DNA from 2 places in the Enterobacter cloacae complex sp. R_G8 genome. Region 1 is predicted to be linked to the other one. Evidence: predicted binding sites of a transcription regulator. Region 1 holds the regulator's gene; the other holds the start of a gene.
The links. The regulator PurR, encoded in region 1, represses purine synthesis genes. The targets are predictions, from matches to a motif close to CANGCAAACGTTTGCNTG.

Region 1 (4,198 bases):
GCTCAGGTGTGGAACCACACTTTCTACTGGCACTGCCTGGCGCCAAATGCGGGCGGCGAGCCGACCGGTGAACTGGCTGCTGCGATTAACGCCGCCTTTGGCAGCTTTGCGGAGTTCAAAGCGAAATTTACCGATGCCGCAATCAAAAACTTCGGTTCTGGCTGGACATGGCTGGTAAAAGAGGCCGATGGCAAACTGGCTATCGTCTCCACGTCTAACGCGGGTACACCACTGACCACCAGCGCGACTCCGCTGATGACCGTGGATGTCTGGGAACACGCGTACTACATTGATTACCGTAACGCGCGTCCTAACTACCTGGAGCACTTCTGGGCACTGGTTAACTGGGACTTTGTGGCGAAGAACTTCGCCGCGTAAGAGAGACGCAGAAGGGTTTCCCCTTCTGCGTTTTTTTATTCGGCAGCACAGGCCGCTTCAGGCTGTTTACGACCCGACATCATCACTAGCAGCAGGCCAAGCGCGGCAATAATGGCCCCCATCACCGGCACAAAGCTGTATCCCAGACCACCCGAAATCACAGCACCACCCGCTGCGGCACCGAGCGCATTGCCCAGATTGAACGCACCAATATTCACTGACGAGGAGAGGCCCGGCGCCTCATGCGCGACGCGCATTACGCGCATCTGCAGCGGCGGAACCACGGCAAAGGTGGCCGCCCCCCAGACGACCATCGCAATGGCCGCGCCAACTTCATTACGCGCCAGCCACGGGATGGCAACCATGATGACAATCAGCAGGGTCAGAAAACCCTTCAGCGTTCCGCTCACGGAGCGGTCAGCAAATTTCCCGCCCAGATAGTTACCAATCGAGAAGCCCACGCCAATCAGCACCAGCATCGCGGTGATAAAGATCGGCGTCGCGTGAGTGATGTCATGCAGCACCGGCGAAATATAGGTGTAAAGGGTAAACATCGCCCCGGCACCCAGCACGGTAGTAAGCAGCGCCGAGAGCACCTGCGGGCGCATCAGTACCGACAGCTCTTTACGTACCTCAGGCCGCTCACCAGCGCTGCCTTTCGGCAGGGAGAAGAACAACGCCACCATCGCGACAACGCCCAGTACGGCGGTTGCCAGGAACGACATACGCCAGCCAATGACCTCTCCCAGCCAGGTCGCCGCAGGAACACCGCCAATGTTGGCGATGGTCAGGCCCATAAACATGGTTGCCACGGCACTCGCCTGCTTGTGTTTGGGCACCACGCTTGCGGCAACCACCGACCCCAGCCCAAAGAAGGCACCGTGGTTAAGGCTGGTCAGAATGCGGGACAGCATCAGTGTGGTGTAATCCGGCGAAATGGCGGAGAGCACATTGCCGAGGGTAAAGATAGCCATCAGGAAAATCAGCGCGTTACGGCGAGCGCGGTGGGAAAGCAACAGCGTCATCAGCGGAGCACCAACCATTACGCCAATGGCATAGGCGCTGATTAACATCCCGGCTGCAGGGATAGAGACGTCCACACCGCGGGCGATAACCGGTAAGAGCCCCATAGGGGAGAATTCAGTAGTGCCAATCCCAAAAGCGCCAATCGCCAGGGCCAGCAGGGGAAAATTGATTTTCATGCGTCAACTCCGGATGCCGTGTCAGGTCGTGACACAGAACAAAGAAGGCGAAAGCATGACATTAATCACAAAAAATGAGAAGTTAACAAATTGGCAAAAGATTTTTGCCGGAGATGTAACAATCAGGGGAAGCGGGAGAGAGCGAACGCCCCCTCCGCGTAAATCAGTGCAGTGCAGCCGTCAGACCCGCGGCAACAATCAGCGCCAGCACAATAATGGTGGTGAACAGCGAAAACTTCAGATCGGAACTCATCAATTTTTCTCCTTTTAATCCCCCCACGAAAAGTGAGCTTGCTCATTTTTACACAATTTACGTCAAAAATCTTCCCGGATTTAAACGGATAACCACTTTAGCTCTTCCCCTTTTCATCAAGATAGGACAAAATTCCACGCTAAATTTATTAGCGTACCGGCCATTGACCCCCTCCTGACGTCCCGTGTCGTTTTCCTGGCGTGCCGCAATTCAAGATTGCGTGATAAGGGTGAGAGAAGGCAAACGTTTACCTTCAAGGTTTTCAGGAGTTTAGGATATGGTCTGGAGTGACATTTAATGGCAACAATTAAAGACGTAGCAAAACGCGCAAACGTTTCCACTACAACCGTATCACATGTAATTAACAAAACCCGCTTCGTGGCGGAAGAGACGCGCAACGCCGTCTGGGCGGCAATCAAAGAGCTGCACTACTCGCCGAGTGCCGTTGCGCGCAGTCTTAAAGTTAATCACACCAAATCTATTGGTTTGCTGGCGACCAGCAGTGAAGCGGCCTATTTTGCCGAAATCATCGAAGCGGTTGAGAAAAACTGCTTCCAGAAAGGCTATACCCTGATCCTCGGCAACGCGTGGAACAACATTGAAAAACAGCGCGCCTATCTGTCGATGATGGCGCAAAAACGCGTGGATGGCCTGCTGGTGATGTGCTCCGAGTATCCGGAGTCCGTGCTTTCCATGCTGGAAGAGTATCGTCATATCCCAATGGTGGTGATGGACTGGGGCGAAGCGCGCGCCGACTTTACCGACTCCGTCATCGATAACGCCTTTGAAGGCGGTTATATGGCGGGCCGCTATCTGATTGAACGCGGTCACCGTGAAATTGGCGTGATCCCGGGGCCGCTTGAGCGCAACACCGGTGCTGGCCGTCTGGCCGGATTTATGAAGGCGATGGAAGAAGCGCTGATCACCGTGCCGGAAAACTGGATCGTGCAGGGCGACTTTGAGCCGGAATCGGGCTACCGCGCCATGCAGCAGATCGTTTCCCAGCCGCATCGTCCAACGGCGGTGTTCTGCGGCGGGGATATCATGGCGATGGGGGCCCTGTGTGCGGCCGATGAGCTGGGCCTGCGCGTGCCGCAGGATATTTCCGTGATCGGCTATGACAACGTGCGCAACGCGCGCTTCTTTACCCCAGCGCTGACCACCATTCACCAGCCGAAAGACTCCCTGGGTGAAACGGCCTTCAATATGCTGATGGACAGGATCGTCAACAAACGTGAAGAGTCGCAGTCGATTGAAGTCCACCCGCGTCTTATCGAACGCCGTTCCGTTGCGGATGGTCCGTTCCGCGACTACCGTCGTTAATCACTGTACGGAGCCAGTTACGCTGGCTCCCGTAACCATTCCCGGTTAAGCGTTTCGCTGTCTCCCAGGTAATCCAGTAACCACGCCATGGCGGGCGACACGTCATTTTGTTGCCACGTCAGGCAGCAGGCTGCATCCGGGAACGGATTCTCCAGCGTCAGTTCGACCCATTCACCGGTATCGATTCTCGGCTTAGCGAAATGCACGGGCACCATCGCGACACACAGCCCGGCACTGAGGCAGGTCGCGGAGGACTCCCAGTCCGGCGCCACCACCCGCCGCTGATTATCCAGAAGCCAGGTAATACGTTTTGGCAACGAGCGCGAGGTATCTTCCAGCACCAGCGACGGCCAGTTGCGCAGCGTGTCGTCACTCAGCGGCCCCTCCATGGCAGCCAGGGGATGATCGCTTGCCACCACACATTTCCAGCTCAACATGCCCATATCACGAAACGCATAGCGTCCCCCGACGGGGATCGCCTGGGTCGCCCCAATCGCCATCTCTGCCCTGCCGTCCGCCAGCGCGTCCCAGACGCCGTTGAACACCTCCTGCGAGACGCGAAGTTCAACGTCTGAAAAATGACGATAGAAATCCACAATCATCTGCCGGGTGCGCTCGGGTTTGACGATGTTATCCACGGCAATGGAGAGATGCCCGCGCCAGCCGTTGGCGATCTGCTGACACTGTTCACGGGTGATCTGCATTTTTTTGATAACAGAACGCCCTTCTTTCAAAAACCACGCCCCTGCCGGCGTTAATTCCACATCGCGATGACGTCGTTCAAACAGCGGCACAGCCAGCCACTCTTCGAGCTGACGTACCGTGTAGCTTATCGCGGAGGGAACGCGGTGTAGCTCCTGTGCGGCACCGCTGAAACTGCCGTTTCGTGCGACAGCATCGACAACTTCAAGAGAATAATCTGACCACATTTTCTGCCTGCAAAAAATTTGAATGCACTAGCCAAATATTAGCGTTTCACAACCCGCTTTGCACTCCCTACACTCTGCGCCAGTGTCTACCTGCCTCCTCAAGGAGAATAAAA
Region 2 (4,198 bases), 1.3 Mb from region 1:
ACCCACAAGCTTGAGCCTGCACTGGGGCTGGCAGGCGTGGCGCTGTTCATTGGCGGCGCGCTGGTGTGGAACCGTCAGGCTGAAAGGCAACAGCAATTGCAATAATTATCGTCGTGAATACTGGATTATGTGCGCCGCCTCACGCACAATGAGCGCACACTTTTGCCACAACGAGGGCAGAAGACGCCACACCTGCAGGAGAAAAGAATGTCATCACTCAGTAAAGAAGCGGCCCTTGTCCACGAAGCCCTGGTTGCGCGCGGTCTTGAAACGCCACTGCGTCCACCCGTTCAGGAAGTGGATAATGAAACCCGTAAACGTCTTATTGCCGGGCACATGACCGAGATCATGCAACTGCTGAATCTCGATCTGAGCGACGACAGTTTGATGGAAACGCCGCATCGCATCGCAAAAATGTATGTCGACGAAATTTTCTCCGGCCTGGATTACGCCAACTTCCCGAAAATCACCGTCATTGAAAACAAAATGAAGGTGGATGAGATGGTCACGGTGCGTGATATCACGCTGACCAGCACCTGTGAACACCACTTTGTGACCATCGACGGTAAAGCGACCGTGGCTTACATTCCCAAAGATACGGTGATTGGTCTGTCCAAAATCAACCGTATCGTGCAGTTCTTTGCCCAACGCCCACAGGTGCAGGAGCGTCTGACGCAGCAGATCCTGACCGCGCTGCAAACGCTGCTGGGCACCAATAATGTCGCGGTCTCCATTGACGCGGTTCACTACTGCGTGAAAGCGCGCGGTGTGCGTGATGCCACCAGTGCGACCACCACCACGTCGCTGGGCGGTCTGTTTAAATCCAGCCAGAACACCCGCCAGGAGTTCCTGCGCGCTGTGCGTCACCACAACTAATCAGACAGGGCAGGGACCATGGAGCGAAACGTCACGCTCGATTTTGTTCGCGGCGTCGCCATTCTCGGTATCCTGCTGCTTAATATCAGCGCCTTCGGCTTGCCGAAGGCCGCCTATCTCAACCCGGCCTGGTATGGCGACATCAGCCGCAGCGATGCCTGGACCTGGGCGATCCTCGATCTCTTTGCACAGGTGAAATTCCTCACCCTGTTTGCGCTGCTGTTTGGTGCTGGCCTGCACCTGCTGCTCAAACGCGGCACCCGCTGGATACAATCACGTCTGACGCTGCTGGTTCTCCTTGGCTTTATTCACGGCCTGTTCTTCTGGGATGGTGATATTCTTCTCGCCTATGGATTGGTCGGGCTGATTTGCTGGCGGCTGATCCGCGACGCGCACAGCGTAAAAAGCCTGTTTAATACCGGCGTCATGCTCTATGTCATGGGGCTTGGCGTACTGCTGTTGCTGGGTATGATTTCCGGCGAGGCGACCAATCGCTCGTGGATACCGGACGCCGCCAACCTGCAGTATGAGCAGTTCTGGAAGCTAAAAGGCGGTGCGGAAGCGATAAGCAACCGTGCGGATATGCTGGGCGATAACCTGCTGGCGCTGGGTGCGCAATACGGCTGGCAACTGGCGGGGATGATGCTGATGGGCGCATCCCTGATGCGTACCGGCTGGCTGAAAGGGGAATTTAGCCTGCGCCACTACCGTCGCACAGGGGCTTTGCTGGTGCTACTGGGGGTGGCGATCAATCTCCCGGCGGTGATCGCGCAGTGGCATCTTCACTGGGATTACCGCTGGTGCGCTTTCCTGCTGCAGGTTCCGCGCGAGCTCAGTGCCCCGTTCCAGACCATCGGCTACGCCGCGCTCATCTATGGCTTCTGGCCGCAGCTCTCCCGTCTCTGGATTGTCAGTGCTGTTGCCTGCGTCGGCCGCATGGCGTTAAGCAATTATCTGCTGCAGACTCTCATCTGCACCACGCTGTTCTACCGATTTGGCCTGTTTATGAAATTCGACCGCCTTACGCTGCTGGCGTTTGTTATTCCGGTCTGGATGGTAAACCTGACGTTTTCGGTTATCTGGCTACGCTATTTCCGCCAGGGGCCGCTGGAGTGGGGGTGGCGTCAGTTAACCGCAAAAGCGTCAGGCGTTTCATTGAGTAATACATCCAGATAACGATCTGGATCACAATCATTAACAAAACGGATGTAACCGTTTTCATCCGTGTGAGCTTCTTCACGTAGTCCCTTTTCTCTCGCTGCCAAAATAGCCACCTTGCTAAACACAGGGGGTGTCTGTGAGTTGCTGCAATCCTTTTAAGGATGGTGAATATGATCACCATTCGTGACGTCGCCCGTCAGGCGGGCGTTTCTGTGGCTACCGTCTCTCGCGTGCTAAACAATAGTGCGCTGGTCAGCCCTGAAACCCGTGAAACCGTGATGAAAGCCGTGACCCAACTGGGTTACCGGCCCAATGCTAACGCGCAGGCGCTGGCTACCCAGGTCAGTGACACCGTGGGCGTGGTGGTGATGGACGTGTCGGATGCGTTTTTTGGGGCGCTGGTTAAAGCGGTGGATGTTGTCGCCCAGCAGCACCAGAAGTATGTGCTGATCGGCAACAGCTATCATGAAGCAGAAAAAGAGCGCTATGCCATCGAAGTGCTGATCCGCCAGCGTTGTAACGCGCTGATTGTCCATTCAAAAGCCCTGAGTGATGAAGAACTTGCCGGATTTATGGAGCAGATCCCCGGCATGGTACTGATCAACCGTATTGTGCCCGGCTATGCCCACCGCTGCGTAGGGCTGGATAACGTGAGTGGCGCGATGATGGCCACGCGTATGCTGATTAATAACGGGCATCAGCGGATCGGATATCTGGCGTCCAGCCACGCGATTGAGGACGATGAACTGCGTCGCGAAGGCTGGCAAAACGCCCTGAAAGAGCACGGCATTGCGCCTTCTGAAAGCTGGGTAGGTACCGGCACACCGGACATGCAGGGAGGGGAGGCGGCGATGGTCGAACTGCTGGGCCGCAACCTGCAGCTCTCTGCGGTGTTTGCGTACAACGACAGCATGGCCGCCGGGGCACTGACCGCGTTAAAAGATAACGGCATTGCGGTGCCACAGCATTTATCGTTGATCGGTTTTGATGATATTCCCATTGCCCGTTACACCGACCCGCAGCTGACAACGGTACGCTATCCCATTGCCTCAATGGCCAAACTGGCGACAGAGCTGGCGTTACAGGGCGCGGCAGGGCAGCTGGATCCGGGGGCAACTCACTGTTTCATGCCGACGTTAGTGCGTCGTCATTCGGTCTCTGCCCGGCAAATTGTGGTTCCGATCACTAACTGATAAAGCGAGCTGATGTAACCGTTTTCAATCTGTGAGTAAATTCACAGTATCTTAACAAGGCGCTGACTATGATGTCAGCGTTTTAGGGGCTGAAACGCTATGTAACAGTGATTATTCACTTTCACTATAGCCAACGTGCCGCAAACAACGAATAAAACGCATTTCTGGAGCGTTACCGAACACGGAAGATAGAAATTTTATAAGTGAACTTCGGCTGTCAGTAACGTTTTATTAACATCTGCCCGCCGATCGTTTTTCACAAGAACTACCCTGCATAAAAAAAACCGGAGATACCATGAATAAGAAGGTGTTGACTCTGTCTGCTGTAATGGCAAGCATGCTTTTTGGTGCTGCAGCGCACGCTGCGGATACCCGTATTGGTGTGACTATCTATAAATACGACGACAACTTCATGTCTGTTGTGCGTAAAGCGATCGAGAAAGATGCTAAAGCAGCGCCAGATGTTCAGCTGCTGATGAATGACTCCCAGAACGACCAGTCCAAACAGAACGACCAGATCGATGTTCTGCTGGCAAAAGGCGTGAAAGCACTGGCAATCAACCTGGTTGACCCGGCTGCTGCAGGCACAGTTATTGAGAAAGCGCGCGGCCAGAATGTGCCAATCGTCTTCTTCAACAAAGAACCTTCCCGTAAAGCGCTGGACAGCTATGACAAAGCGTATTACGTCGGTACTGACTCCAAAGAGTCCGGTATTATTCAGGGCGATCTGATCGCGAAACACTGGGCGGCCAACCCGAACTGGGATCTGAACAAAGACGGCCAGATCCAGTTTGTGCTGCTGAAAGGCGAACCGGGCCACCCGGATGCTGAAGCGCGTACCACTTACGTTGTCAAAGAGCTGAACGACAAGGGCCTGAAAACCCAGCAGCTGGCCTTAGATACCGCAATGTGGGATACCGCTCAGGCGAAAGACAAAATGGACGCGTGGCTGTCTGGTCCTAACGCGA

Region 2: the regulator PurR is predicted to act here: its motif matches at 2,082-2,099, upstream of galS (HTH-type transcriptional regulator GalS).

Annotation. Positions count from the first base shown of each region.
Region 1 is NZ_CP102246.1:3,062,621-3,066,818, forward strand. It holds gene sodB (superoxide dismutase [Fe]) at 1-378, shown strand, start outside; gene NQ842_RS14485 (MFS transporter) at 414-1,580, opposite strand; gene NQ842_RS14490 (YnhF family membrane protein) at 1,744-1,833, opposite strand; gene purR (HTH-type transcriptional repressor PurR) at 2,131-3,156, shown strand; gene punR (DNA-binding transcriptional activator PunR) at 3,174-4,085, opposite strand.
Region 2 is NZ_CP102246.1:1,768,694-1,772,891, forward strand. It holds gene NQ842_RS08405 (MFS transporter) at 1-105, shown strand, start outside; gene folE (GTP cyclohydrolase I FolE) at 208-876, shown strand; gene yeiB (DUF418 domain-containing protein YeiB) at 895-2,052, shown strand; gene galS (HTH-type transcriptional regulator GalS) at 2,208-3,230, shown strand; gene mglB (galactose/glucose ABC transporter substrate-binding protein MglB) at 3,526-4,198, shown strand, end outside.